4 regions of the Mesorhizobium sp. M8A.F.Ca.ET.161.01.1.1 genome follow, and region 4 is predicted to be linked to each of the others. Evidence: riboswitches for the same ligand, from Rfam matches in the RefSeq annotation. Region 4 holds a riboswitch; each other region holds the start of a gene.

Region 1 (7,099 bases), on a different contig from region 4:
GGTAAGACGCGGCCGGCCAATCCGCTCGCCAATATCGGCCGCTTCGTGGCGCAGCCGAGGCTCAGACTCGCCTGGCTGATCGCCTTCGGCCGCTCCTGCTTCTGGACGACATTCTTCGTCTATGGGCCGCTGTTCATGGTCATCACCGGGCAGGGCGATATCGCTGGCGGCCTGCTGGTCTCGGCCGGCAACGCGCTTTTGTTCATGGCTATCTTCTGGGGCAAGGCAGGAAAGCGCTTTGGCGGCCGGCGCACCATGACGTTTGCCTATTTCGCCATGTCGGCATCGCTGCTGGCCGCCGGCACGATCGGAGCGACAGCACCGTTGCTGACCGGCGCCTTCCTGTTGTGCGGCGCCTTCTTCACCATCGCGCTCGACGCCCTGGGTTCGACCGCCTTCATGCGCTCGGTACGCTCCTATGAGCGGGCGCAGATGGCGGCGGTCTACCGCACCTATCTCGATTTTTCCGAACTGACGCCGCCGCTGGTCTATTCGGTGGTGCTGGCGTTCTTCGGCCTGGGATCGGTGTTCGTCACCCTCAGCCTGCTGGCGGCGTTTTGCGGCTTCATGACCTGGCGCTACCTGCCGAAGTCCCTGTAGGTATGTCGATATTCAGGTGATGCCGGCCTGACCTGAATCTCGACATACCCTCATGTCACCGCCGCATGGCGCTCGCGCACCCAATTGTGGAAGCGGTGCAGATCATATTCCTCGGGCATCAGCACGCCGGCTGTGTGGCGCATCGAGCGCAAGCCCTTCTGGTTGACCTCGCAGATGGCGGCGTCCTCCTCCAGCACCTGTGTGCCAAAGGTGATGATGTTGTCGATATCGGTCTCGGCGAGGGCCTCGGGCGCGAACAGCCACTCCGCGACAAGCTCCGTCTGTTCGGGACCGAGCGGCACCAGGCGCACGGTCCTGACATAGTCGACATGGCCGACGATGAACATCGAGGGCAGGCTGGTGGCATAGGTCTGGCCGGCGCTGCGTTCCGCCGGCTTCAGCCCTGAGAAGACCGGCCCGTGCGTCTGGCCGTCGCGCGACCAGGTCTGGGCGCCTGCGCGCAAGCCGCCGGAAAATTCCGGCGCGTCATTGTCGGCGTGGCGGAGCCATTCGGGATCGTCATGCCGGCTCATCAGGCCGCGGCCATAGATCGGCACCAGCCGCGACAGGTCCTTGTGGACGCCCGGACAGTGCAGGCACTCGTTGAAGTTTTCCCAAAAGATCTTCCAGTTGCAGTTCATGACCTTGCGCAGCACATGGCCTGAGACCAGCGTTTCGAGCGGCCAGTTGCCGAGGTTGCCGGACGCGGGATCGAAGGAGGATTGCGCCGAGCCGGCGGCATCTTCAGCAAGATTGACGAAGACGAAGCCGCGCCACACCGAGAGCGCGACGCGATAAAGCGGGTGATCGGCCTTGTCGAAGCCGTCAGGCAGCGATTTCGACGGCACGCGCACCAGCTCGCCGCGCAGCGAGTAGGACCAGGCGTGATACGGGCAGGTTATCAGCCGCGCTTTCAGGCGGCCCTCGCTCTCCTGGCAAAGCTGCGAGCCGCGATGGCGGCAGGTGTTGTGGAAGGCGCGCAGCTCACCTGTGTCGTCGCGCAGCACGAGGATGTCCTGCGTGCCGATGCGGAATCGGCGGAAGGCTAGCGGCTGCGCCAGATCGGCCTCGCGGCAGACGAGCAGCCAGTCTCTGTACCAGATGGCGTCGAGATCACGCTTATAGCTCTCCTGGTCCCAATATGCCGATGAGGGCAGCGTCGGCTCGGTACGGGTCAGCCCGTTATAAGGATCGCGCTCGCTGGCATTGGGCTGCATGGCTGGCTTCCTGTGAGGCTTGCCAGCCGACACCCGGCCATGAAGTTTGTCAATCAGGACGGGATGGGAGCGGCTTTGCCGATACGACGCTCCTGCGCTGGCGGCTGTCGGAATTTGGTTTGCCGCGCGCGGCGAATTTCCCTATAGTCACCAACGTCGTCGGTTCCTTTTTGGGAGCCAAGAGGGAATGCGGTGCGGGCGAGGTTTCGCCCAATGCCGTGGCTGCCCCCGCAACTGTGTGCGGTAGTCCTCTCCATATGCCACTGAAGATTTTTCTTCGGGAAGGTGGGGAAGGGCGCTTATCCGCGAGCCAGGAGACCTGCCGGCGGCGAAAAGACTGACTTCTATGCCCTCGGGTGGAGGGCGAAAGGACTGGAAATGACCACTGCTACCGTCTCCCTCGGCGCCTCCGTCTCCTCGCAGTCGCGCTTCATGCAGCTCGCGCTCGCCGCGCTGCTCGGCATTTTCGTTGTCGGCTTTGTCGGCTTCTCGCACATCGATGCGGTCCACAACGCCGCCCACGATTATCGCCACTCGATGGCGTTTCCCTGCCACTAACTGGGATCTGACATCATGAACCTTTTTCGCAACGTCGTGTTCGTCGCGGCGATCGCGGGGCTCGTGGCCGGTGTCGTTCTTGCCTGCATGCAGGCCTATGCGACCGTTCCGCTGATCCTGAAAGCGGAAGTCTACGAAAAGGCAGGCGGCGGCCATCATCACGACCATGGCGCGGCACCCGCGGCAACCGATACCGGCGCCGTGAGCACGGCCGCTCCGGCAGGCAATGCCATGAGTTCCGCCGCGCCGGCAGCGGAAGCAGCTGCTCCGGTAGCGGAGGATGAAGGCTGGGCGCCGGCCGACGGCTTAGAGCGTTTCGCCTTCAGCGTGCTTGCCAATATCGTCACCGGCATCGGCTTCGCATTGGTCCTGGTCGCGGTTTCGGAATTCGCAGGCGGCGTCGGCAACTGGCGCCAGGGCGTTTTCTGGGGTCTGGCCGGCTTTGCCGTGTTCACACTGGCGCCTGGCCTCGGCCTGCAGCCGGAGCTGCCTGCAATGCCGGCGGCCGATCTCCTGCCGCGCCAGATCTGGTGGTCGGCAACGGTGGCGGCAACCGCTATCGGCCTTGGCCTGATCGTGTTTCGCAGATCGCTGCCGTTGACCATCCTCGCGGTCTTGCTGATCGTCGCGCCGCACATTGTCGGCGCGCCGCAGCCCGACAGCTTCGAGACACCGATCCCGGAAGGCCTGCACCATCAGTTCGTGGTGGCGGTGACGGTGACAAATCTGGTGTTCTGGCTGGTGCTCGGCGCGGTCGTTGGCGTGGTTCGCGGGCGCTTCACCGGCACGGCGACCAGCCTGCGCGACAGCTTTGCCTGATCTGGGCAAGCTGACCTTCATCATCGGTGGTGCGCGCTCCGGCAAGAGCGCGCACGCAGAAACCCTGGTGGCGGCGTTGCCCTCGCCATGGGCCTATATCGCCACGGCGCAAGCCTATGACGACGAGATGCATGAACGCATCGCGCTGCACCGCTCGCGGCGCGGCGAGGGCTGGTCGACCATCGACGCGCCACTCGACCTTGCCGAAGCCCTGGAGGCGTTGCCGGATGATCAGCCGGTGCTTGTCGACTGCCTGACGCTGTGGCTGACCAATCACATGCTGGCGGATCACGACGTCGAGGCCGCGTGCCGACGGCTGGCGGACGTTCTGTCGCGGCCGCGCGGGCCGTGGTTCGTGGTGTCGAACGAGGTCGGGCAAGGCATCGTGCCCGACAATGCGCTGGGGCGGCGTTTTCGCGACGACGCCGGTCGGCTCAACCAGCGGGTCGCCGCGGTCGCCGATACGGTGCTCCTGATGGTGGCGGGGCTACCGCTCAAGGTGAAATGAAATGACCGAAGACAAGGGCTCCAAAGACCGGGATGAAGAACGCCATCGCGCCAAGATGGCCAAGCGCAAGGCGGTGCAGGACGCCGAGGTCGCGGGCAAGACGATCGAGAAGGGGTTGCTGATCGTCAACACCGGCCCCGGCAAGGGCAAGACCACGGCCGCCTTCGGTCTCGCACTGCGGATGCTCGGCTACGGCAAGCGCGTCGGCGTCGTCCAGTTCATCAAGGGCAAATGGCACACCGGCGAGAAGGACGCTTTCGCCGCCTTCGGCGACCGGATCGTCTGGCATGCGATGGGCGAGGGGTTCACCTGGGAAACGCAGGATCTGAAGCGCGACATCGCGGCCGCCGAAGCCGCCTGGGCCAAGGCCGTGGAATTGATTGGCGACCCCTCGATCAGCCTTGTCGTGCTCGATGAACTCAACATCGCGCTGCGCTACGATTATCTCGATCTCGACAAGGTGGTTGCCGCGCTCAAGGCTCGCCGCGAGGGCCTGCACGTTGTCGTCACCGGTCGCAACGCGAAGCCGGCGCTGGTCGAGGCGGCGGACCTGGTCACCGAGATGGGGCTGACGAAGCACCATTTTTCCGCCGGCGTAAAAGCGCAGCAGGGCATCGAGTTCTAGAACACCAGGATTGCGATCACCGCGATCAGCCCAAACAGGCCAATCAGCAAATAGTCGGCGACACGATAAAGTTGGAGCGCCCGCCGGATGTCGCCGCTGTCGACATCGCGTCGTCCGTCTTCGCCCATGAAGACGTCGTCGACCACGACGCCGCCATAGCTGCGCGGCCCGGCGAGCGCGAGGCCAAGTGCGCCGGCCATGGCCGCTTCCGGCCAGCCGGCATTGGGCGAGCGGTGTTTTTTCGCGTCGCGCCGTACCGCCTGCCAGGCATTGCCGGGGTCGGTGCCCTTGACCAGGAAAGCGGCCAGCACAATCAGCACCGCCGTCAGCCGTGATGCCGGCAGGTTGATCCAATCGTCGAAGCGTGCCGCCGCCCAGCCGAAGGCCTCATGGCGTGGGGTGCGGTGGCCGATCATCGAATCGGCGGTGTTGGCGGCCTTGTAGGCGGCGCCGCCGGCCAGCCCGCCGACACCGGTCCAGAAGGCGGGGGCGACGATGCCGTCGGAGAAATTCTCCGCCAGGCTCTCGATCGCCGCCCGGCAGACGCCGGCGCGGTCCAGCGTTTCGGGATCGCGGCCAACGATTCGCGAGACGGCGGCTCGGCCCATGTCGAGGCCTCCGCTGTCGAGCGCGTCGGCGACGGCTTCGACGTGTTCGTAAAGGCTTTTCTGCGACAGAAGCGATGTCGCCAGAAGGACGGCAATGATCAATCCCAAGGGGACGAACCAGAGCAGGACAAGCTGCACGCAAAGACCTGCTGCCGCCGGCACCAGCACGATGACGAGAAGCGCCTGGACACCACGTTGGCGACGCAGCGCGTCGGGATCAGTGGCGCGGTTGAGCCTCAAGTCGAGAAAGGATATCAGCCTTCCGAACCACGTCACCGGATGGCCGATGGCGCGAAACAGCCAGTCGGGATAACCGAGGGCGAATTCGACAACCAATGACAGGAAAGCGATCAGGACTGACATGAAGCTTCTTGAAGGAGCGGTGGACCATGGTGGAAGTCTTGGCCGGGCAAGGGCGCTTTTCCCCAATGCCGTGCTGCCGTTCGTCGACCTCTCGACCGGTATCAATCCGCACTCCTACCCGCTTTTCGACCTGCCCGCCACCGCCCTGTGGCGATTGCCGGAGGCCGCGCGTGGGTGCGAGCTGATAGAGATTGCGGCCCAAACCTATGGCGCGCCTTCAGCGGGCAACGTCGTGGCGGCGCCTGGTACGCAGATTCTGCTGCCGCGCGTGGCATCGCTGGTGCGGCCCGGCAAGGCATTGGTGCTGGCGCCGACCTATGCGGAACACGCCAGGGCGGCGGCAATCGCCGGGCACGAGGTGGCCGGGGTCGGCGATTTCGCCGCGCTGGCCGAAGCCGACCTCGCCATCATCGTCAATCCGAACAATCCGGATGGGCGCATCATCGAGCGCGACCGGCTGCTGGCGCTGGCCGCCAGGTTGCGCGCCAGGGGCGGGTTGCTGGTCGTCGACGAGGCGTTCATGGATGTCGGCCCGCGCGAGCACAGTCTCGCCGGCGATGTCGGCCAGGGCGGCATCGTTGTGCTGCGTTCCTTCGGCAAGTTCTTTGGTCTGGCCGGCCTGCGGCTTGGGTTCGCGCTTGCCGATGCGCCGACGGTCGAGCGGCTGGAGACACAATTCGGACCTTGGGCCGTCGCCGGGCCGGCGTTGGAATATGGCATCCGCGCGCTCGCCGATCTTGGGTGGCAGGATGCGATGCGGGCGTCGCTGGTGGATGCGTCGGCGCGCCTCGATGCGCTGTTCGGCCGTTTCGGCGTTCGCGTCGCTGGCGGCACCACATTGTTCCGCTATCTCAGCCTCCCCGATGCCGGCGGCCTGTTTTCCGCGCTTGGCGAGAGCGGCATTCTGCTCCGGCATTTCTCCGGCCGGCCGCATGTCCTGCGCGCCGGCCTGCCGGGGAGCGAGGTGGAATGGCGCAGGCTCGAATCCGCGCTTGCCGATTGGGCGTCGCGGCGCGAGGATCGGTCGAAAGGTTAGAAACAATGATCCATGTCTGCTCGCTGGCGAAGATCGAGGAAACGGTGGCCAGGACAGGCGCCGACCGCATGCTATCGCTGCTTGCGGCCGGGACGGATGTGGTGCGTCCGGCCTCGATCCCTAGGGAAAACCACCTGCATCTGGTCATGCATGACATTGCGATGGCGCAGGACGGCATGACCATGCCTGGCGAGGAGCATGTGCGCAGTCTGCTCGATTTCGCGCGCCGCTGGGACCGGGCAAGGCCGATGGTGGTTCACTGCTATGCCGGCATCAGCCGTTCGACGGCTTCGGCCTACATCATCACCGCGGCGCTGGCGCCTAAGCGCAATGAGCTGGAACTGGCGCAGACGTTGCGCGCGCTGTCTCCTTCGGCGACGCCCAATCCGCGACTGATCGCGGTGGCCGACACGCTGCTCGAGCGCAAGGGCCGCATGATTGAGGCGATCGAGTCGATCGGGCGAGGGGCCGACGCCTTCGAAGGCACGCCGTTCGCGCTCAAGATCGATATTTAGGCGGCTATTTCAGCCACTCCGCGAGCTTTGCCTTGCGCATGTCCCGCAGCAGGTTGATGAAGCCGTCGGCCTGATATTGCGCGGTCAATCGGCCTTTCTCTGCCGTTGCAATGCTGGCGTCGCCGACCACGCCGTTGGGGTTGAGATCCCCAGCGATCCAGGCGAAGGCATGCGTGCCGGTGTGGCGCAGCAGCGAGAAGTCCTTCTCGGCCTTGGCAACGTTGGAAATGAAATTGTCGGCCTTGCCCAT
Region 2 (7,099 bases), on a different contig from region 4:
TCCAAGGTCCCATCATCGATTTTGTCGACCAGCATCATCCTCGAATAGGTCAGGTCGAGATCGGGATTCTTCCGGAAAAGCTCGACATCGGCTCCGAAGCGCCCCGCTGGCGAGATGTCGTCCGAATCGAGGAACGACACCAGTTCCGCCTCGGGCTTGAGCTGCCTGAGCCCGCTGTTGCGCGCTCGGGTCACCCCCATGTTTTCTTGCCGGAACAGCCGGATGCAGGAATGATCATCCATCATCGCGCGCACGGCCTCGACCGAGCCGTCGGTCGAACCGTCGTCGATGACGATGATGTCGAGATCGGCGGCATCGCCTTGCCTGAGCAGCGAGCGCAGCGCGGCGCCGACATAGGCCTCGCGATTGTAGACCGGCATGATCACGCTCAGCCTCATCCTCGGCCTCGCGGCCGCTGCTGCACCACCCGTTTTGATCGCGAGATATCCCGCATCAAAACAGCCGCCAGTCGGGCGTGCTCTTGAGCTCGAAAATGCGGGGAATCTCACGCAGGGACGGGTCGGCCCTGCGTCGCCGGGTCGAATTGTGGATCGCCCGCATGTGGTCGCGGAGCCGGCCCTCGCGCTTCCGGGTGATATTGCCGGCGTGGCGCCTGTAGTAGATCGCGACGGTCTCCAGAAGACGGTAATTCGGACCCGTTTCGAAGATGCGCAGCAGATAGTCAGTGTCCTCGCACTGGTCGAATTCCTCGTCGAAACAGCCTATGCGATCGACAAGCGCCCGGCTGAACAGTCCGGTGCTCATTGAAATGCCGCGCAGCGTTACAGTGCGGCTGCCCGCTACCGGCTCCATCGTGTCATCGTCTATCTGCTCGGCCAGGGTCATCAGGGAGTAGGTCAGGTCAAGGCCCGGGTCGGCCTCGTAGCAAGCCAGATCCGCCTTGAAGCGCCCGGCAAGCGAGATGTCGTCGGAATCGAGGAACGACACAAATCCGGCATCCGGCGGCAACTGTCTCAGCCCGGCATTGCGCGCCCTCGCGACACCCATATTGGGTTGCAGAAACAGGCGGATGCAGGGCGCCTCGCGCATCGTCGACCGTACTGCCTCCACCGAGGCGTCCGTGGAGCCATCGTCGATGACGATGATGTCGAAGTCGGCGTCAGCGCGCTGCCTGATCAACGAGCGCAGCGCCGGGACGACGTAGCGCTCGCGATTGTACACAGGCATGATCACGCTGAGCTTCACCGGGCGCCTCGTGTCAGGACGTCCTCGATCGTGCCGGCGATCTCCGCCGGGTCGGTGCCGAGGGACAAACGAAAGCACGGCAGGCGGCGCGTCAATTCGCTGAAGAAGCGAAAGCCGCTTTCGCGTTCGCCCGGCATCTGTGCGATGCCGGACGGCGCCAAGGCAATCATGGCATCCCTGCGCGACACCGGCATGATCGAACTTGCTCCGCCACCGCTAATATGTGGCACCATCAGCGCAACGATGTCCAGCATCGCGGGCACCGGCCCAGGCGCGATCTCATCGACGTGAAACATGTGCTTGCCCTGCCAGTTCAGCGGGCCTTGCGCCGTTAGCCGCTTTTGCAGGCCCAGCCGCGTGAAACCTTGCGCGTCCTGCTTCAAGGTCGAGAAAAGGGGCCGCGCGGTCACGCCTCCGGCGAGATCGATCAGCACATAGTCGTCGCCGACACTGTCTAGTCCGTTGAGCAGGCCGGCGGCGACGGTGCCGGATTTCCCGGCTCCACGCGAGCCGGCAAGGAGGATACCCTTGCCATCGATGCCGAGCGTGCCGGCATGGGTCAGCCGCATGCCGCGTGCGGCATATTCCCAATGCAGGAAGGCGCGCAGCGGTGCCCCCGGCTCCCAAGGCGGAAAGGCATCGGCCGAGGCCATCAGCTGTACGCCAACGCAACGTTGGGGATCGTAGATCTGCCAGAAATCTAGATCGTGGAAATAGTGGCCGCGTAACCCGGCTTCGGCGAGCCGTTTGGCAAAGCCGTGCTCGGTGAAATGCGCGTCGCCCCATCGCGCCGGCTCCGGGATGCCGTCGATGCCGGGATGAGCGATGAAGATGCGGCAGGTGGACGGTTCCGGCTGATCGTGAGCGGCCTCGACAAATGCATGGCTCAGGGCGTCGGCGAGCACACCGTGACCCAGATGCACGGCCAGTTCCAGCCCGGGCAGCCGAACCCGCCGGATGGTCGGATAGCGCGAGGCAGCGCCTTCAGCGGCGGCGATGAGATACCGGGCGTAGTCCGGCAGGGTTTCGAGCGTGACGCGCGGCATCAAGCGCCTTCCATCACGGCTGCGGCCGGCCGATCAGGAAGCCTGCTTGACCGCCGGCCAGCCAAGGGGTTCCTCGACCTCATGGATGGGATCAACGACGATCAGGTCCGCGAGGTCGTCGTGGATGCTGACATTGAGCGGCTCGCTGGTGGCGGCAAGCTCGGCTTGCAATTCGCCCGGCAGTGGCTGCGCCGCCGCTTCCGAACGCACCAGCAAACCCAGTTCGAGCAGCTGCGATATGAAGTGTTCGAGTTCGGCGTGGCTTATTGTCGAGCCGCCCGCGGCCAGCCCGATCAGAGCCTGGGCGTCCGCTCCGGACGAAAGCACCTGCCACGCCTTGCTGCCGGAATCGGAGAAGCCGAAATATTTGCCATTGGCAAGGTTGAGCACCACGGCCTCGCCATCGAAGGATTCGAAAACGATATCCCGGCTCGCAACCGCATAGGCATGGGATTCATGCTTCATTGTTGCCCCGCTTTACATCCCTGCCCGCCAGCAGGACCGCTTCCACCGACAACGCCTGTAGACTTTCGGTCGTTCCTTGGCAAGGTAACCTTGCCGGCAAGGCGCCGACATTTCCGGGATCAGTCGAAGGACGGGCGGATCAAGCCTCGATTTCCAGCGCCGACAATGGCTTGGAACAACAGGCCAGGATGAAGCCGTCGTCGATCTCATGATCGAGGATGCCGCCATTGTGACTCATCTCGACGCTGCCGGAGACTTTCTTCACCTTGCAAGTTCCGCACAGGCCGAATTCGCAGGCCGCCGGTATCCGCACGCCCGAGGCGCGCGCGGTCTGCAGCACGGTCTGGCCGGCGACGCAGTCGGCGTCGACATCCGAAAGCGCGAAGCGGATCGGCGTCGCGGCTTCGACGGAAATTGCCGCGCCGGCTTCAGCCGGCGCGGCAAACGGTGCCGGGACTTCGTCCACGGTCGGCGCGGCAAAGCTTTCCTGATGGTACTTTGCCATGTCGAAGCCGGCGGCTTCGAGCATGCCGCGCACGGCGCGCATGAAGGGATCGGGCCCACAGCAGAAGATTTCGCGTTCGCGGAAATCGGGTGCCAGGAGCGGCAGCCGGATGGCGTCGATGCGGCCCATATGGCCGTACCAGCCCTCGCGGCTCGACCGCTCCTCGATCATGAAGCCGAGCGACAGGCCAGGCATGTGGCCCCCGAGCAGTTCGAGTTCCTTGCGGAAGATGATTTCTTCCGGGCGCCGCGCGCAGTTGACGAAACCGACATCGGTCCATGGCGCACAGTCGTTCAGCCAGCGCAGCATCGACATCATCGGCGTCACGCCGGAGCCGGCCGAGACGAACAGATATTTCGCCGCCGGATGGCTGTGCAGTGAAAAGTCGCCGCCCGGTCCATAGGCCTTGACGTGCGAGCCGGGCGCCAGGTGATCGAACATCCAGCGTGTGCCGATGCTGCCCGCCTGCGCCTTCACCGTCACCGCGATCGAGAACGGCCGCGACGGCGACGACGACAGCGTGTAGGTGCGCATCAGCGGCCCATCCGGCGTCGGCAGTTCCAGCGTCACGAACTGGCCCGGCTTGTAGCGGAACCAGGTCTGGTTGTCGGACCGGAAGGTGAAGGTCTTGACGTCGGGCGCCTCGTCGCTGACACCGGTCACTTCCAGCACCTGCAGCCTGTCGTTCCAGGGCGCCATCTGGTCGAGATGGCGATAGAGGCCAAGGTCGGTCATCGCATTCATCCCTGCATACCTTTCATTTTGCGGATGTCGTGATCCCAAAACCGCTGCACACTTTTGGGTGACATGCGCTAGGCGACGCTGCGCAGCGCCGGCCGCCCGCCTTCGGCCAGGCGCGGACCGATGAAGCGGGCATACCAGTCGACGAACTGGATGACGCCGCCTTCATGCAGCTCCGAATACGGGCCGGGTTCATAGGCCGGCGACAGGATACCGAAAGCGTTCTCCTCGACGATCCGGCGGTCCTGGTCGTTGGTCTCGGTCCAGACATGGGTGAGTTCGGCGAGATCGTAGTCGACACCCTCGACCGCGTCCTTGTGCACCAACCACTTCGTCGTCACTGCCGTTTCGGTGGCGCTGACCGGCAGCACGCGGAAGGTGACGGCATGATCAACGAGGATGTGGTTCCAGGTCGTCGGGTAGTGATAGTGCATCAGCGTGCCGATGCGGTCGGCCGAAACGCTGTCGGACAGGTCCTTCCTCACCGCCCGCTTGCCGGTCATCGTGTAGCTCTGGGCGTCGCGCAGCAGCGGCGCGCGGGTGGCGCGGTATTGCCCGGCCGGGTCGATGCGGAATTTGCTGGGCAGGCCAACAGCTTCGCACTTCGCCCAGTGCGCCAGCATCTCCGGATCGCTGTCGGCGCCTTGCACGCCGGTCACGGTCGGTGCTTCCGGGAAGGTCTTGCACAGTTCGGGATGATTGCCCGCGCAATGATAGCATTCGCGGTTGTTTTCCCAGACCAGCTTCCAATTGCCCTTCTCGATGATCGTGCTCTCGAAGGCGATCTTGGCCTCGCTCAGCCGGTGCGGCTTGAGATAGGGCTCGATCATCGCCCGCATCGGCGCGAAGTCGGCCGGCTCCTTGGCCAGGCAGATGAAGACATAGCCGGCGACGCTTTCGCAGGCGACCGGCTTCAGCCCGAACTGGCTCTTGTCGAACCCCTCGGCCATCTGGCGGGCGAACAGCAGGCGCCCGTCCAGCTCATAGGTCCACTGGTGATAGGGACAGACCAGTTTGGCGGCCATGCCCTTGTCGCTGTTGCAGACGCGGCTGCCGCGATGGCGGCAGGAATTGTGGAAGGCGTTGATCTTGCCCTGCTGATCGCGCACCAGCACGATAGGATAGTCGCCGATCTGCACGGTGATGAAGCTGCCCGGCTTGGGCAATTCGCAATCATGGCCGATGAACAGCCAGTCGCGATACCAGATCAGCTCCATGTCGAGCTTGAAGTAGTCCGGGTCGGTGTAAAAAGGCTGTTCCAGCGAAAAGCCTTGTCTGCGGCTGTTCAAGAGCCTCAGCATGTCGTTGCGCGCGTCCATGTCCTGTCCTCATTTTCAAGGACTGAACTGGTGGTGATTGAGGAAGGACTGGACGCAGATCGGCGCAAAGCCGGACAAACACCATCCGCCTCTTGACCGCCCACCGCGATCAGTCGAGTTCTAGCCATCTCGGGCTGGTTTCCGGGCTCTGGAGTCGTCCTTACGGACCATCGCGACACCTTCCCAGGCTTACGCCCAGTGGTCTCCCGTTGCGACTTGAACTCCACCACCGTTGCGGGGGCAGCGCCGGAATCTGACCGGCTTCCCAATTCTCCGCTCCGTCGTCACGCAGCGGCACCTGAGATGCCTGATCTAATCACGGCAGGGTTTGCGACATCGGCATGAAAGCGACATCGCATCCATGCGGCGCGACACGCATGCTGGAACGTCGTGACAGGGGTCGCATCATCAAATCGCCTTCTGTCGCCAGGCGCGCCGGCACCGTTTTTTCGACCCCTTTGCCGGGGGCGAAAAGGTTAACAGTTTCGAAAAGTGACTATTAGCAGATTCTAAAATCGAACCGAACGGTTCGTTTCTGTTGACGGTGCGTGCAGGACGGTGTGAACGCCGAGCCTCCGATACAGTTGGTGATCGGGGTGCCATTTTTAGCTAACTGATTGATATAACGACAGAAAATAACAGATGTGGAAATCACTGGCACAATTTCAAGTGGTAGAGTCATGGTCCACGCTGAACAACTTCGTGATTGGAAACAGCAGAGGTGCTCTCCCACATCGGGGCGGTCCGAACGACGCGATTTTAATCCCAAGACACGCCGCTAGACGGACGGAAAAATACTGGAGTACCCAAAATGAAAAAGATTGTTCTCACTGCCGCCGCCCTTCTGGCCATTTCCGGCAGCGCCTTCGCTGGTAGCGACCATTACGGTTCGAACGCCGCCACCCCCGCTGCCACTGTCGACAGCTCGTACACCGCTTCGACCAGCAAGTCGGAGCCGGCTGCTCAGACGCCTGCCCAGGGCGCCGACCACAATCTCTTCGGCAACAACTAACAGCCGATCCCCGGCTTGCGGCGGGGCGACCCTGCCGCGCGGGGTGGATGCCACAAATTCAGGAGTACCTAAAATGAACAAGATCCTCATTGCCGCCGCCGCCGTCTTGGCCCTCTCCGGCAGCGCCTTTGCCGGCAGCGACAACTACGGTTCGAGCGGTGCCAACCAGGCGGCTGTCACGTCGACCGACAACGCGAACACCGCGTCGATCGGCAAGTCGGCTCCGGCCACCGAGGCGCCTACCCGGCCGGGTAGCGATCGCAACCTCTTCGGCCGTTGACGCCTGTTGCGAGTGGCGGGCTCGCTCGCCACTCGTGGAATTCAAGACGTTAGGAGTATTGGAAATGAACAAGATCCTCATTGCTGCCGCCGCCGTTCTGGCCCTCTCCGGCAGCGCTTTCGCCGGCAGTGACAACTATGGCTCCAATGGCGCCAATCAGCCCACTGCATCGTCGACCGTCAATGTCGATACGTCGCATACGGGTTCGGTCCGCAACAGCGACTCACCCATCTACAAGCTGCTCAACTCGTCCGGCGACGTGCAGAAGTCCGCCCCTCACGGCGCAGACCGCAATCTCTTCGGCAACAACTAACCAGCCGTCGTGATGTATAAAAAGAGAGCGGCGGGCCTGCCCGCTGCTCTCTTTTTTTGTTGTCGAGACATGGCTGGCCTCAGGCGGCTTTTGCTTCCGCTTCGTGCAGCGCGAACGACCGTCCATCCGCATCGAAGATATGAAGGTCGCCGGCATTGGCGGTCAACTGCAGCGTCGAGCCGCGCCTGACCTCGACATTGCCCGGCAGCTTG
Region 3 (7,099 bases), on a different contig from region 4:
CGCCCGTTCTTTAACCTTCGAGATTGGCGAAAGCGGAGATGCGGGCACAATCTCCCCCCGTGTGGGGGAGATGTCCGGCAGGACAGAGGGGGGCGCCTCGCGCAAACCTGTCTCCTGATCTGCTCTGCCCCACGCGGCGTCTACCGCGGCAATTGCCGATGTCGGAAGCTCAATAGAAAAGGCACCATAGTCGTCGAGCCCCAATCGATCATTGCCGTGCTCCAGCAGATCCAGCAACGCGCGCGGTGTTTGCGGAATCCCCTCAACGGCATAGCCCTGTTCGCTCAAGTCGTGCAGCATCGCCAGCACACTGGACGGCACATCCAGCCCGACCGCATATCCGGTGCGGCCAGGAGCGCTGGGATAATCGGGAATCAGGATCGCCAGTTTGCGCTCTGCGCGCGATGTCTCCCGCAGGCGGATGAAGGCCGCAACGCGCTTAGCCACCTGCGTCACACGATCCGGTTCCGGCCGGTTGGCCAGCGCACGGTGGCCAAGCGCCGGATCGACATCGCTCTCGCCCTTGAAGGAAATGGCGCCTGCAAGGATGCGGCCGTCGAGTTCGGGCAGCACGACATGCATGGCAAGGTCGGCCGGCGCCAGGCCGCGCTGGTTGTTTTCCCAGACATCGCGGCGCGTGGTGGCGACGATGACCTGGAAGACGGGTACGCCGGCGCGGTCGAACAGGGTTTCGACGCCGGGTTCGGCGCCCGAAGCGAAGGCGGTCGCGGTGATGATGGCGGCAGGTTTCAGCGATGCGATGGCATTTTCGACGAACGCCAGGGACACAGGATCCTTAAGGCTGGAAACGAAGATCGGGACCGCTGCCAGTCCCTGGGAGCGCAAGGCCTCGGCCAGCGCATCGATCGGGGCAACGTCGGCCGCGAGCAGCATCGAGCGGTAGAAGAGGATAGGGACGATGGGAGCGCCGACATCTGAAAGGTCCGGCTCCTCCGCGACCCCCAATCCAGACTGATAGTAACCGGCCTTCGGCACGCTGACCGGACTGGCGACGGACGTATCCTGTCCAGCCAGGCCTGCCAGCCTCCGAACCAGCGCGCTCATATTGGCCGGGCCGCCCTCTCGGAAATAGCCAAGCAGGCCGTCGAGTTCGGCGCGTGGCAGCGTCGAGGCTTCGATCAGCCTGAGATCCTCGTCATGGCTTTCACCCGGAAGCAGCGCCAGTTTGATGCCGCGCTCACGGGCAATCACCGCCAGCTGGTCGCAGCCATAGCGCCACCAGTCGTTGCCGCCGAGGATGCGCACCAGGATGACCTTGGCATGGCGGGCGACGCTGTCGATCCAGAGGTCGACGGACATGGGATGGCGCAGGTCGCGCAGTGCCGCAAGCCGCATGGAGGGCAGGCGGTCGGCGTCCGCCTTCCACGCCGCCGCCAGTCCGGCGAGATCGCTGTCGGTGAAGGACAAGGCCACGATATCCGCCGGCGTCTGCCTGAGATCGACAGGCTCGGCGAGGTCGTCAAGCGAAGCGGAGGTCGTGGTGAGGATGTGCATCGCGGTCCGTGTCTGAAATCAGCCGGCGAGGATACGTTCGATCGCCGGACGGTTCAGCCCCTTGAGACCAATGACGACCAGGCGCGAGCGGCGGTCGTCCTCGGCGCTCCAGGCACGGTCATAGTAATGATTGACGCGTGGGCCGACGGCCTGCAGCAGGAGCCGCATCGGCTTGCCGCCGACCTCGACGAAGCCTTTTACACGCAGCACGTTTTCCTGTTCGGCGGCCTCTGCGACACGTTTTGCCAGATCGTCGGGATTGGCGATCGAGGGAATGTCGACGATGAATGTGTCGAAGTCGTCATGCTCGTGGTCGAATGCGCCGTCGTGATGGGACTTGCGGTTCTCGATGTCGTCCTCGACGGCAAGACCAAGCCCGAGCAGCACCGAGGGATCGACCTTGCCATGCGACGTCGGCACGATCTTCACCGCGCGGGCGGAGTGTTCGTTGACGATGGCGTTGGCGCGGGCCGAGCCCTCGGCGTCCATCAGGTCGCTCTTCGACAGGATGATCAGGTCGGCGCAGGCGATCTGGTCCTCGAACACCTCTTCGACCGGATCGTCATGGTCGAGGCTTTCATCCCCGGCGCGTTGCGCCTGCAGGGCTTCCATGTCGTTGGCGACGCGGCCTTCCGCAAGTGCGGGACCGTCGACCACGGCGATGACGCCATCGACGGTGACGCGGCTTTTCACCGTCGGCCACTGGAACGCCTGGACCAAAGGTTTGGGGAGGGCGAGACCGGAGGTTTCGATCAGGATGTGGTCGACCTTCGGCGTCAGCGACAGGATCTGGTCGAGCGCTGGCACGAAATCGTCGGCGACGGTGCAGCAGATGCAGCCATTGGCCAGTTCGACGATGTTTTCCTCGGGGCAGGTGTCGATACCGCAGCCCTTGAGGATTTCGCCGTCGATGCCGATATCGCCGAATTCGTTGACGATGATGGCAATCCGCTTGCCGCCGGCATTTTCCAGGAGATGGCGGACCAGCGTCGTCTTGCCGGCGCCGAGGAAGCCGGTAACGACGGTGCAGGGAACGCGGGAGAGATTGCCGGCCGAATTTGGAGCGGTCATATCAAGTCCTTCAGCATGTCGAGAGGAGGGATGCGGGCAACGAGGCCGCGCTTGAGGCTATCGGGCCGGCCGCGCCAGGGAATGAGGCCGTCGGTCGAGGTGGCGAAGAGTTTCGCGCCGGCGACGAGATCGGCGCCGCTGGTTGTGGTCAGGTCGCCGAACACATAGCTCCAGCATCCGTCGCGCAGGATCGCGGCGCTCAGCCTGCGCTTGCAATTGCCGAGGCATTCGACCGTGCGGATGCGAATTTGCTCGCCCGAGGCGGCTTGGCGGGTATCTTCAGCCAGAAGTTCGCCGGCCCGGGGATGGGCGTCGGAACCGGTCTCGTCGCGACAGGAGGCGCAGACGATGACAGTGATGCCGGCCAGGGAATCATCCCCGCCGGACGAAATGTCCGTTGTTTCAGCCGAGAAACTGCTGTCGCGATCCAAATCAGGCTCCTTGCCCGGAAAACCCGCCGGGCGATCGGATTCTTGCATTCCAGACGGCAGGTCTCCTGGCTCGCGGGTCATCGCCTTGGGTAGCCGCCTTCCCGGGACAATCCCAGTGGCTTTCGGCCTTGGCTCTTCGCTTACAGTTGCGGGGACAGCCGCGGATTTGGGCTTTTCGGCCCGCACCGCATTCCCTCTTGGCTCCTCCCTTTGCCGAGAGGAGACCGTCTGGATCGGATTTAGGCTCTTGCGGGCAGCGGTGTCAACGCGAGCTTACGACACCGCGATGTCGGACAGCGCCGGGCCGAGGTCGCCGGCAGGCGTCACTTCGATGCGTTCAAGCCCAAGCCAGCCCTGCATCTGCTTCAATTCCTCGAAAAGTTCAGCGGCGGTTTCAGGCGGCGCGCCGGGCTCGGCATAGGCGGCATGGACGCGCAGGACACTGGCCGGCCGGTCGGCTTTGAGGTCGACGCGCGCCACGATCCTGTCGCCAAGCAGGAAGGGCAGGACATAGTAGCCGTATTGGCGCTTCTCGGCCGGGGTGTAGATTTCGATGCGATAGTGAAAATCGAACAGCCGCTCCGAGCGCGAGCGCTCGAAGACGACGGGATCGAACGGCGCCAGCAGGGCGCGGGCCTCGATCTTGCGTGGCAAACGCGCATCCCTATGAAGGTAAGCTGGCTTGTCCCACCCCTCGACACGGACCGGCAACAACTCGCCGAGTTCGACCAGTTCCTCGAGCCGGCCTTTCATGTCGGCGGGGGAGAGCCGGAAATAGTCGCGCAGGTCGCCTGATGTGGCGATGCCGTGGGCGCGGGCGGAAATGCGCAGCAATTCGCGATGTGCATCCTCGGCCGCCGGTACCGGCAGGTCGAGGATCGCTTGCGGCAGCACCCGCTCGGGCAGGTCATAGAAGCGCTCGAAACCGCGCCGGTGCGCCGTGGTGATGCGGCCGGCCCAGAACAGCCATTCGAAGGCGTGCTTGGCGTGGCTCCAACCCCACCAGCCGCCGGAGCCTTTCTGGCCTTCCAGCGCCGAAGCGGCGATCGGGCCACGATCGACGACCTGGCGGTAGATCTCTTCTATATAGGCAGCGTGCTCACGGCCCCATTTGGCCAGCCCCAGATACATTTCATCGCCTTGCTCGGCGCGCTGCATGCGCCAGCGCATCAGCGGGTACGTCTCGACCGGCAGGAATGAGGCCTCGTGCGCCCAATATTCGAACACCGTGCGCTTGCGCGTCACGGCGGCGTTGTCGAGCAAGGCGACGGGATAGGGACCCAGACGCGAATAGAGCGGCATATAGTGGGCACGCACCACCGCACTGACGGAATCGATCTGCAACAGGCCGGTGCGGGACAGAACGCGGGCGAAATGGCGGCGGTCGGGCATGCCGGCGGGGCGGGGATCGAGAAATCCCTGAGCGGCGAGCGCGATGCGCCGGGCGGCGGCTAGCGAGATCTTTTCCTTCATGCAGGCGTCACTCTGAGGGTGCTTTGACAAAGATGTGATGGGTGATTCCAGCCCATGCTAGCAGGGTTTTGGCGGCAACCCTGTCAGGAGAGAAAAGTGGAGTAAAAAGAGAAGGAAATCAAACAGGAGCCTATGAGACCAGTTTCTCCCGGAATGCCGTCCAGCTCGTTGTTTTGAACAAGGTTTGACTTGCTTCGCTGGAAGTGCTGCGCTAACCCTCGCCGCGTTGCAGCATAGGCTCCTTAAAACGGTTCAGCGGTTAAACTGTCACGCTTCCGCATTAAGGTCCGGTGCTGTAATCAACGTGGATTGGCGCCAACGGAAAGCCGCTGCATGAACGCACTCCTCAGTTCGTACCTGCCCATCGTCCTGTTCATCGGCGTGGCGCTGGTGGTCGGCCTGGCGCTGCTGGTCGCACCGTTCCTGGTGGCCTACCGCAACCCCGATCCCGAAAAGCTGTCCGCCTACGAGTGCGGTTTCAACTCGTTCGACGATGCCCGCATGAAGTTCGACATTCGTTTCTACCTGGTGTCGATCCTGTTCATCATCTTCGACCTCGAAGTGGCCTTCCTGTTTCCCTGGGCAGTGTCCTTCTCGAAGATCGGCATGCTCGGCTTCTGGTCGATGATGGTGTTTTTGGCGGTGCTGACCATCGGCTTTGCCTATGAATGGAAAAAAGGAGCGCTGGAATGGGATTGAACGACAGTTCAGGCACCCTCGTCGCGCCAAAGCCCAAGGGCATCATCGATCCCAACACCGGCAGGCCGGTGGGGGAGGACGATCCCTTCTTCCTCGAAATCAACAATGAGCTTGCAGACAAGGGTTTTCTGGTCACCTCGACCGAGGCGCTGATCACCTGGGCGCGCAGCGGCTCGCTGATGTTCATGACCTTCGGTTTGGCGTGCTGCGCGGTCGAGATGATCCACACCTCGATGCCGCGTTACGATTCGGAGCGCTTCGGTGTCGCGCCGCGCGCGTCTCCGCGCCAGTCCGACATCATGATCGTGGCCGGCACGCTGACCAACAAGATGGCGCCGGCGCTGCGCAAGGTCTACGACCAGATGCCGGAGCCGCGCTACGTCATCTCGATGGGCTCCTGCGCCAATGGCGGCGGCTATTACCACTATTCCTATTCGGTGGTGCGCGGCTGCGACCGGGTCGTGCCGGTCGACATCTATGTGCCCGGCTGCCCGCCGAGCGCCGAAGCCCTGCTCTACGGCATTCTTCTCCTGCAGAAGAAGATCCGCCGCACCGGCACGATCGAACGGTAAATCCATGGCCGCATCCCTTAGCGAACTGTCGACCTATCTCGGCGAGAAGCTGCCTGGCCGCTTCAGCGACGCTGTGCTCGCTTATGGCGAGCTTACCGTTCACGTCGAGCCGCAAAACCTGATCGAGGTAATGACCTTCCTGCGCGACGATGCGCGCTGCCAGTTCATTTCGATCATCGATGTCTGCGGCGCCGACTATCCGTCGCGGGCCAAGCGCTTCGACGTCGTCTATCACCTGCTTTCGCCGAAGCAGAATGTCCGCATCCGCATCAAGGTGCAGGCCGACGAGGAGACGATGGTGCCGTCGGTCACCGGCGTCTATCCCGGCGCCGACTGGTTCGAGCGGGAGACCTACGATCTCTATGGCGTGCTGTTCTCGGGCCATCCGGACCTGCGCCGCCTGCTGACCGATTACGGGTTCGAAGGCCATCCGCTGCGCAAGGATTTCCCGCTGACCGGTTTCGTCGAAGTGCGCTACGACGACGAAGCCAAGCGCGTCATCTACGAGCCGGTCGAGCTCAAGCAGGAATTCCGCAATTTTGATTTTCTTTCCCCTTGGGAAGGCACCGACTACGTGCTGCCCGGGGACGAAAAAGCCAAGACGAATTGAGGCGCCAGAATGGCTGAAACCTCCGTCCGCAATTTCAACATCAACTTTGGACCTCAACACCCTGCGGCGCATGGTGTTTTGAGATTGGTCCTCGAACTCGACGGCGAAGTCGTCGACCGCGTCGATCCGCATATCGGCCTGCTGCATCGCGGCACGGAGAAGCTGATCGAGGCCAAGACCTATCTGCAGGCGGTGCCTTATCTCGACCGGCTCGACTATTGCGCGCCGATGAACCAGGAGCACGCCTTCGCGCTTGCCGCCGAGCGCCTGCTCGGCATCGAGGTGCCGAGGCGCGGCCAGCTGATCCGCGTGCTCTATTGCGAGATCGGCCGCATCATGTCGCACATCCTCAATGTGACGACGCAGGCGATGGACGTCGGTGCGCTGACGCCGCCGCTGTGGGGCTTCGTCGAGCGCGAAAAGCTGATGGTGTTCTATGAGCGCGCTTCCGGTTCGCGCATGCATGCGGCCTACTTCCGGCCCGGCGGCGTCCACCAGGACCTGCCACGGCAGCTGGTCGAGGACATCGGCAAATGGATCGACCCGTTCCTGAAATCGCTCGACGATCTCGACAAGCTGCTCACCGGCAACCGCATCTTCAAGCAGCGCAATGTCGATATCGGCATCGTTTCGCTGGCCGATGCCTGGGCCTGGGGCTTTTCGGGCGTCATGGTGCGCGGCTCGGGCTCGCCGTGGGATCTGCGCAAGTCGCAGCCCTATGAATGCTA
Region 4 (7,099 bases):
CGCCGTCAAGGGCGTCGAGATCGGCAATGGTTTCGAGGCCTCGCGTATCACTGGGGAACAGAATGCGGACGAGATGCGCATGGGCAATGACGGCAAGCCGGTCTTCCTCTCCAACAATGCCGGCGGCATCCTCGGCGGCATCTCCACCGGGCAGGCGATCGTCGCGCGCTTTGCCGTCAAGCCGACCTCGTCGATCCTGACGCCGCGCAAATCCATCGACAAGGACGGCAACGACGTGGAGGTGATGACCAAGGGTCGCCACGACCCCTGCGTCGGCATCCGAGCCGTGCCGATCGGCGAGGCCATGGTTGCCTGCGCCATCGCCGACCACTATCTGCGGCACCGAGGACAGACAGGAAAGGGAATAGGCAGTAGGGATTAGGCAGTAGGCCAGTCTGCCCGCCCGAAAGAGCCAAAATTTCCTTTCCCTACTGCCTATTGCCTATTTCCTGCGAGCGAAGCGAGCATTTCCATGCCTTACGACCAGAAGAAGATCGTCGAAGCCATCCGGGCTTTCGAACGCGGCGAGATCGTCGTCGTCATGGACGATGATGGGCGTGAGAACGAGGGCGACCTGATCGTCGCCGCAGTCCACTGCACGCCGGAGAAGATGGCCTTCATCGTGCGCAACACGTCGGGCATCGTCTGCACGCCGATGCCGCGCGAAGAAGCCAAGCGGCTGAACCTCGCGCCGATGGTCGCCGACAATGATTCGGCCCACACCACCGCCTTCACCGTCAGCGTCGACTTCAAGCACGGCACGACGACAGGCATTTCAGCCGACGACCGCACGCTGACCGTGCGCAATCTTGCCAACGGCAATGTCGGCGCTTCGGATTTCGTCCGCCCCGGCCACATCTTCCCGCTCATCGCGCGTGAAGGCGGCGTCTTGATGCGCTCGGGCCATACCGAGGCGGCCGTGGATCTGTGCAAGCTCGCTGGCCTGCCGCCAATCGGCGTCATCTCGGAACTGGTCAACGACGATGGCACCGTCAAGCGCGGCCCGCAGGTACAGGCTTTCGCGGAGGAACACGGCCTGAAGCAGGTTTCGGTCGCCGATCTGATCGCTTACCGGCAACGCAAGGAAACGCTGGTCGAGCGCGTCGCCTGCTCCGACATCGAAACGCTGGGCGGCAAGGCGCAGGTCTTCACCTACACGCTGCCCTGGGACACGATGCATCACGTCGCCATCGTCTTCGGCGACATCCGCGACGGCGAGGACGTCCCGGTGCGGCTGCATTCGGAGGATGTGGTGACCGATGTGTTCGGCACCAGCCACCGGCTGGACGCCATCATGAAGGCGATGGGCGAGCGCAAGCGCGGCGTCATCGTCTATCTCAGAGAGGGCTCGGTCGGCGTCGCCCACCAGGAGCGCAATCGGCCGGTGTCGGGCGACCGCGAGGACCATGAAGAGGCGCGCCGGCGCGAGAGCGAATGGCGCGAGATCGGGCTTGGCGCCCAGATCCTGAAGGATCTCGGCATTTCCTCGATCAACCTGATCGCCTCACGCGAGCGCCACTATGTCGGCCTCGAAGGCTTTGGCATTCATATCGCCAAGACCGAGATTATCTGAGCTCAACAAACCCTGGCGGTCATTCGGCAGGGATTGCCGCCTCGCATCCTTCCAACTCGCATTCGTGGGTGGCGAGGCTGCGCTGGCCGAGCAGCACCGTAACCAATGCGATAACGCCTGATGCAACCGAAACCCAGAACCCGTTCTGGGCGCCGAACGCATCCACCACCGCGCCGGCGGCGAAGGAACCGAGCGCCATACCGATGCCGATGCCGGTCATCACCCAGGTGATGCCTTCGGTCAGCATCGCTTCCGGCACATGCCGTTCGATCAGGCCGAAGGCGGTGATGAAGGTCGGCGAGATCGCCACGCCGCTGATGAACACGGTCAGCGCCAGCAGCGGCACCGTACCGGCGGTGAGCGGCAAAAGCGTGCCAAGCGCGACCAGGGCGACCGCGATTGCCAACTGGCGTTGCAGCGGTGCTTGCAGGTTGAGGGCGCCGACGATGATGCCGAGCACGAACGATCCCAGCGCATAGACGCCGATGACAAGGCTGGCGGCGCCCGGCTGGCCGAATTCCCCAGTGATGGCCACCGTGCTCACTTCCGTCGTCGCGAAGGTCGCGCCGATGAAAATCAAGGCAAGGGTGATGATCTGCACCGGCCGCAGCCTTATTGCCGAGCCGCTCGTGGCACGGTCCACCGGCCGCACCTGCGGTTCGGTCGAGCGCTGCAGGATGAAAGCCGTTGAACCGATGGCCAGCAGCACGGTGCTGACCAGGACGCCGGCTTCAGGAAAGAGGCCTGCGCTGAGCCCCACCGACAGCGACGCGCCGGCAATATAGACCAGTTCGTCCGCCGCCGATTCGAATGCGAAAGCGGTGTTCATCTGCGGCCGTCCTCTGAAGATCTCGGTCCAGCGGGCGCGCACCATTGCCGGCATGCTGGGCATGGCCGCGGCCGCCAGTGCCGAGACGAACAGCGTCCAGACCGGCCAATCCTGATTGGCTGCCGAGATGAGGACCGCGAAGGCGATCACGGTGATGATGGTGGTGGGGACCACGATGCGTGTCTGGCCCAGACGGTCCACCAGCCTTGATATTTGCGGCGCCACGAAAGCGTTGCCCAGCGCGAAAGTCGCCGAGACCGCGCCGGCCAGCCAGTATTCGCCACGCGTCTGAGACAGCATAGCCACGATGCCGATCGGTGCCATGGCGATCGGCAGGCGCGCCAGGAAGCCGGCGGCCGCAAAGCCTTTGGCTCCGGGGGCGCGAAAGATTTCCGAATAGGGGTTTTGCATGGCGGGTTCCTCGACAAAGGATGAAGCGACAATTACATACGATGCGTATGAATGTCAGATAGTTCATACGTAGCGTATGTCAATTGGCATACGAGGCGTATGTGAATAGGTCCAGAACCATGCACAAACCCCGCAAGGAGATGATTGCCGAGACGCGAGCCAAGCTGATCACGGCGGCCCGCCAGGCTTTCGGCACCATTGGCTACGCCGAAGCGTCGATGGACGATTTCACCGCGTCGGCCGGACTGACACGCGGTGCCCTCTATCATCACTTCGGCGACAAGAAGGGACTGCTGCAGGCGGTTATCGCCGAGATCGACGCGGAAATGGCCGCCCGGGTGAATGAGGTCGCGGCGAGGGCGCCGACCCGCTGGCAGCATTTCGTCGACGAATGCACGACCTATATCGAAATGGCGCTGGAGCCGGAAATCCAGCGCATCATGTTCCGGGATGGCCCGGCCGTGCTGGGCGATCCGGCGCAATGGTCTAATGCCAATGCCTGCGTCGGTTCAATGACCGATCATCTGACGGCGCTGCAACAGGAGGGGATGGTGGTGCCGGGCGTCGATCCCGAAACGGCGGCGGGGTTGATCAACGGTGCGAGCAGTCAGGCCGCACAGCGGATCGCCAACTCGAACGATCCCGAAGCGACGTCGAGAAAGGTGGTGGCCGCGTTCAAGCAATTGCTCGAAGGCCTGCTCGACAAACCGGAAGCACGGCCAAACTGAGCCGCCGTGGCGCTTCCGCCACCGCCTCCAATTGACAATAGCTGGTTTGGGCGCATCCTCCACAGCCACCTCTGGGGGATTCGGGGCATGTGGGATTTCGATATCGGCAGGTCGGTATCCATCATGATGCGGACCTGGCCTTTCATTGTCTTTCGCATGATCGTCTATTTCGGCATCACGCTGGCCTACATCATGGCCACCGGCACCGGTGCCTCGGTCGGCTATGGCGTCGGCCATATCTCCACCGATCCCGACGGACCGTTGTCCTTTGCCCTTTGGGGCGGCGTGGTCGGATTCGGCGTCGTCTCGATCGCTGTCTACTGGCTGCGCGAATACATCCTCTACGTCGTCAAGGCAGGCCATATCGCCGTCATGGTGCATCTGATCGACGGACATGACGTTCCCGACGGCCAGAACCAGATCGCCTACGCGAAAGAGGTTGTGACCGAGCGCTTTGCCGAGGCGAACATCCTTTTCGTCGTCGACCAGCTGGTCAAGGGCGCCATCCGCGCCATCACCGGCCTGCTGGGCGGCATCGCGGCCTTCCTGCCCATTCCCGGCCTGAGCGGCCTGGTCTCGTTCCTCAACACGGTGATCCGCCTGTCGCTGACCTATGTCGACGAGATCATTCTCGGTTACAACATCCGCATCAATTCGTCCTCGCCCTTCGAGACGGCGCGGCAAGGCGTGGTGCTCTACGCCCAGAACGGCAAGACCTTGGTCAAGAACGCCGTCTGGCTGGCGGTCATCATGTGGGGCGTGTCTTTCGTGATCTTCCTGCTGATGCTGGCTCCGGCAGCCGCCATTCTTTATGTCATGCCCGGGCAACTCGCCGGCTGGGCTTTCGTGCTCGCCATCGTCTTTGCCTGGGCTTTCAAGGCGGCCTTCATCGAGCCATTCGCCATTGCCTGCCTGATGCAGGTCTATTTCAAGACCATCGAGGGCCAGGTGCCTGATCCGGCCTGGGACGCCAGGCTGGCCGAAGCCTCGTCGAAGTTCCGGGAACTCAAGGACAAGGCGCTCTCGACCTTCGGCGGCTCGCGCTGGGGCACGGCCGCCGCGACGCATTGATCGGCGGGGCTGGTGGGCGCACCTGTGACGGTGTCGAGGCGGGCCACCGCCGATTTGAGCGGTGCCTCACCCTGGCCGCAAAACGTCTCGCTCATGATCAGGTCGGACAGCGTCAGGCGTCGGCCCCAGCCATGCGTTTCGAGGTCCGGTTTCGGCGCGAACTCCGAGACACGACCGACGCAGAGATAGGCGATCGGCGTCACGTGATCGGGGATGGACAGCAGGCTGTTCAGCGCTTGCGCCTCGATGATGCTGACCCAGCCGACGCCAACACCCTCGGCGCGAGCGGCCAGCCAGAAATTCTGCACCGCGCAGACCGTGCTGTAGAGGTCCATTTCGGGGTTGTGCCAGCGCCCCAGCGGCGAGCCTTTCGAGCGCTCGCGGTCGCAGGTGATACAGATGTTGAATGCGCTTTCGCAAATGCCTTCGAGCTTGAGCTTGCGGTAAATCGCCTGCCGGTCTGCCTCGATTGCCGGCAGTTCCTGTTCACGCGCGGCAAGGAACAGGTCGCGCACCTCCGCCCGTCGCTTGGCATCGCGAATGACGATGAAATTCCAGGGCTGCATGAAGCCGACCGATGGCGCGTGGTGGGCGGCAAGCAGCAGCCGCGCCAGCACTGCATCGTCGATCGCCTCCGATGTAAAATGGCTGCGGACGTCGCGCCGCGTGAACATGGCGCGATAAACCGCGTCACGCGCTATCTGATCAAATCCATCGCCCAATGGAGCGGTCATGGCTTCCGGCATCGCTTGTCCCCTTGCGATTGCAGCAATTCAAATTCTCAGAGCGAACTTTGCGCGTCCAAGAGGACCCACATCGCTCTGATGTCATCCGCCTGACCATGCGGATGACGATGCCTGCCAGGCCGGTCTTCTGGCTCGGGATCAACCCGCGTCCGGTGCCTTCCCGTCATCGACAGTGGCATTTACCGGCGCGGTCCCCCTTACAGCGTTGGGCACGCCACGGAATTCAACCGTGTTCCCGATTCTCCCGCCGGAGCATTTGCAGCCAAGTGAAATCATTTGGCGTCGCAGAATGCGGCTAAAACAAACAGACCGGCAGGCACCAGGCAGTGGCGGCAACCTTACGCCGAAGCCCCGGCGGCGCCAATCCCCGCAGCGACGCCAATGGACGCAGGCGTGATTTTCCCCAGCGATCAAGCCGCCACGCATGGCCATTACGGCGTCGGGGCACTAGATAGGGGAGATGGCTACCCGTCTCTACACGCACCCCATCTTTCTCGAACACGTCACCCCGCCGGGTCACCCCGAGCGGCCCGACCGCCTGCGCGCCATCGAGCGCGTGCTCGACGACGAAGCTTTTGCCGCGCTCGACCGCGTCGAGGCACCGCAAGGCGACGAGGCGACGATCCTCTACGCGCATCCCGCCGATTTCGTCGCGCGTGTCCGCGCCGCCATCCCCGACGAAGGCATTGCCCACATCGACGCCGATACCACCGCCAGCCCGAAGAGCTGGCAGGCCGCGATCACGGCGATCGGCGCCGCCAACGCCGCCGTCGACGACGTCTTTGCGGGCCGCGCCGACAATGTCTTCGTCGCCGCCCGTCCGCCCGGCCACCATGCCGAAAAGACCACCGCAATGGGCTTCTGCTTCTTCAACACGGCGGCGATCGCTGCCCGCCATGCGCAGAAGAGGCACGGCGCCGAGCGTGTCGCCGTCGTCGACTGGGACGTGCATCACGGCAACGGCACGCAGGATATTTTCTGGGACGATCCGTCGGTGCTCTATTGCTCGACGCACCAGATGCCGTTGTACCCAGGCACCGGGGCGAAGAACGAGACCGGTGCCGGCAACATCGTCAACGCGCCGCTGGCGCCACAGACCGGCAGCGAGGTGTTTCGCGATGCCTTCCTGTCGCGCGTGCTGCCATCGCTCGACAATTTCGCCCCCGACCTGATCATCATTTCGGCCGGCTTCGACGCGCACCACCGCGACCCGCTGGCCGAGATCAATCTGACCGAGGACGATTTCGACTGGGCGACCGGCCAGTTGATGCAGCGCGCCGCACGCCACGGCGGCAACCGGCTCGTCAGCCTACTCGAGGGTGGCTACGATCTGCAGGGATTGGCATTTTCGGTCGCCGCCCATGTCGGGCGACTGATGAAAGGATGAATGATGAGCGGTGAGATCAATGAAGACGTCAAGGCGATGAGCTTCGAACAGGCACTCGACGCGCTGGAGAAGATCGTCGATGATCTCGAGCGTGGCGACGTGCCGCTCGACCAGTCGATCCGGATCTACGAGCGTGGCGAGGCGCTGAAGGCGCATTGCGACCGGTTGCTGAAGGCAGCCGAAGACAAGGTCGAGAAGATCAGGCTGTCGCGCGATGGCAAGCCGGTTGGAACCGAGCCGCTCGACGCGGACTAAGGCTCCGAGCAGCCTTACCGATTTTTGGACACGATCATGATTGAGGATACAGTTCGTCCCGATTGAAACGGACCAGAGGAGGTTTGGAAACGATGTGCA

The links. A riboswitch is a leader RNA that binds a small molecule or an ion and turns the genes downstream of it on or off. The one in region 4 is predicted to bind cobalamin.
Region 1: it holds a riboswitch for cobalamin, as region 4 does, so the genes downstream of both, EN804_RS08870 (CbtB domain-containing protein) here and bluB (5,6-dimethylbenzimidazole synthase) in region 4, are expected to answer to the same signal.
Region 2: it holds a riboswitch for cobalamin, as region 4 does, so the genes downstream of both, EN804_RS26935 (aromatic ring-hydroxylating dioxygenase subunit alpha) here and bluB (5,6-dimethylbenzimidazole synthase) in region 4, are expected to answer to the same signal.
Region 3: it holds a riboswitch for cobalamin, as region 4 does, so the genes downstream of both, EN804_RS09090 (DUF1636 family protein) here and bluB (5,6-dimethylbenzimidazole synthase) in region 4, are expected to answer to the same signal.

The regions. Positions count from the first base shown of each region.
Region 1 is NZ_SRTD01000003.1:41,219-48,317, reverse strand. It holds gene EN804_RS08880 (MFS transporter) at 1-600, shown strand, start outside; gene EN804_RS08875 (aromatic ring-hydroxylating dioxygenase subunit alpha) at 651-1,817, opposite strand; cobalamin riboswitch at 1,961-2,159, shown strand; gene EN804_RS08870 (CbtB domain-containing protein) at 2,196-2,375, shown strand; gene EN804_RS08865 (CbtA family protein) at 2,391-3,194, shown strand; gene cobU (bifunctional adenosylcobinamide kinase/adenosylcobinamide-phosphate guanylyltransferase) at 3,187-3,702, shown strand; gene cobO (cob(I)yrinic acid a,c-diamide adenosyltransferase) at 3,704-4,327, shown strand; gene cbiB (adenosylcobinamide-phosphate synthase CbiB) at 4,324-5,298, opposite strand; gene cobD (threonine-phosphate decarboxylase CobD) at 5,297-6,334, shown strand; gene EN804_RS08840 (tyrosine phosphatase family protein) at 6,340-6,849, shown strand; gene EN804_RS08835 (creatininase family protein) at 6,854-7,099, opposite strand, start outside.
Region 2 is NZ_SRTD01000014.1:99,235-106,333, forward strand. It holds gene EN804_RS26910 (glycosyltransferase) at 1-398, opposite strand, end outside; gene EN804_RS26915 (glycosyltransferase family A protein) at 454-1,206, opposite strand; gene EN804_RS26920 (serine kinase) at 1,203-2,252, opposite strand; gene EN804_RS26925 (PqqD family protein) at 2,286-2,717, opposite strand; gene EN804_RS26930 (hybrid-cluster NAD(P)-dependent oxidoreductase) at 2,857-3,957, opposite strand; gene EN804_RS26935 (aromatic ring-hydroxylating dioxygenase subunit alpha) at 4,035-5,282, opposite strand; cobalamin riboswitch at 5,397-5,599, opposite strand; gene EN804_RS26940 (DUF680 domain-containing protein) at 6,094-6,294, shown strand; gene EN804_RS26945 (DUF680 domain-containing protein) at 6,368-6,574, shown strand; gene EN804_RS26950 (DUF680 domain-containing protein) at 6,639-6,887, shown strand; gene ugpC (sn-glycerol-3-phosphate ABC transporter ATP-binding protein UgpC) at 6,967-7,099, opposite strand, start outside.
Region 3 is NZ_SRTD01000003.1:87,351-94,449, reverse strand. It holds gene EN804_RS09100 (cobaltochelatase subunit CobN) at 1-1,515, opposite strand, end outside; gene cobW (cobalamin biosynthesis protein CobW) at 1,534-2,586, opposite strand; gene EN804_RS09090 (DUF1636 family protein) at 2,583-3,017, opposite strand; cobalamin riboswitch at 3,055-3,261, opposite strand; gene EN804_RS09085 (winged helix-turn-helix domain-containing protein) at 3,291-4,490, opposite strand; gene EN804_RS09080 (NADH-quinone oxidoreductase subunit A) at 4,824-5,189, shown strand; gene EN804_RS09075 (NADH-quinone oxidoreductase subunit B) at 5,180-5,761, shown strand; gene EN804_RS09070 (NADH-quinone oxidoreductase subunit C) at 5,766-6,371, shown strand; gene EN804_RS09065 (NADH-quinone oxidoreductase subunit D) at 6,381-7,099, shown strand, end outside.
Region 4 is NZ_SRTD01000011.1:100,762-107,860, reverse strand. It holds gene aroC (chorismate synthase) at 1-382, shown strand, start outside; gene ribB (3,4-dihydroxy-2-butanone-4-phosphate synthase) at 473-1,573, shown strand; gene EN804_RS24285 (MFS transporter) at 1,593-2,813, opposite strand; gene EN804_RS24280 (TetR/AcrR family transcriptional regulator) at 2,933-3,541, shown strand; gene EN804_RS24275 (hypothetical protein) at 3,629-4,612, shown strand; partial or broken gene bluB (5,6-dimethylbenzimidazole synthase) at 4,777-5,286, opposite strand; cobalamin riboswitch at 5,458-5,640, opposite strand; gene EN804_RS24265 (histone deacetylase family protein) at 5,819-6,745, shown strand; gene EN804_RS24260 (exodeoxyribonuclease VII small subunit) at 6,749-7,000, shown strand; gene EN804_RS24255 (DUF2277 domain-containing protein) at 7,093-7,099, shown strand, end outside.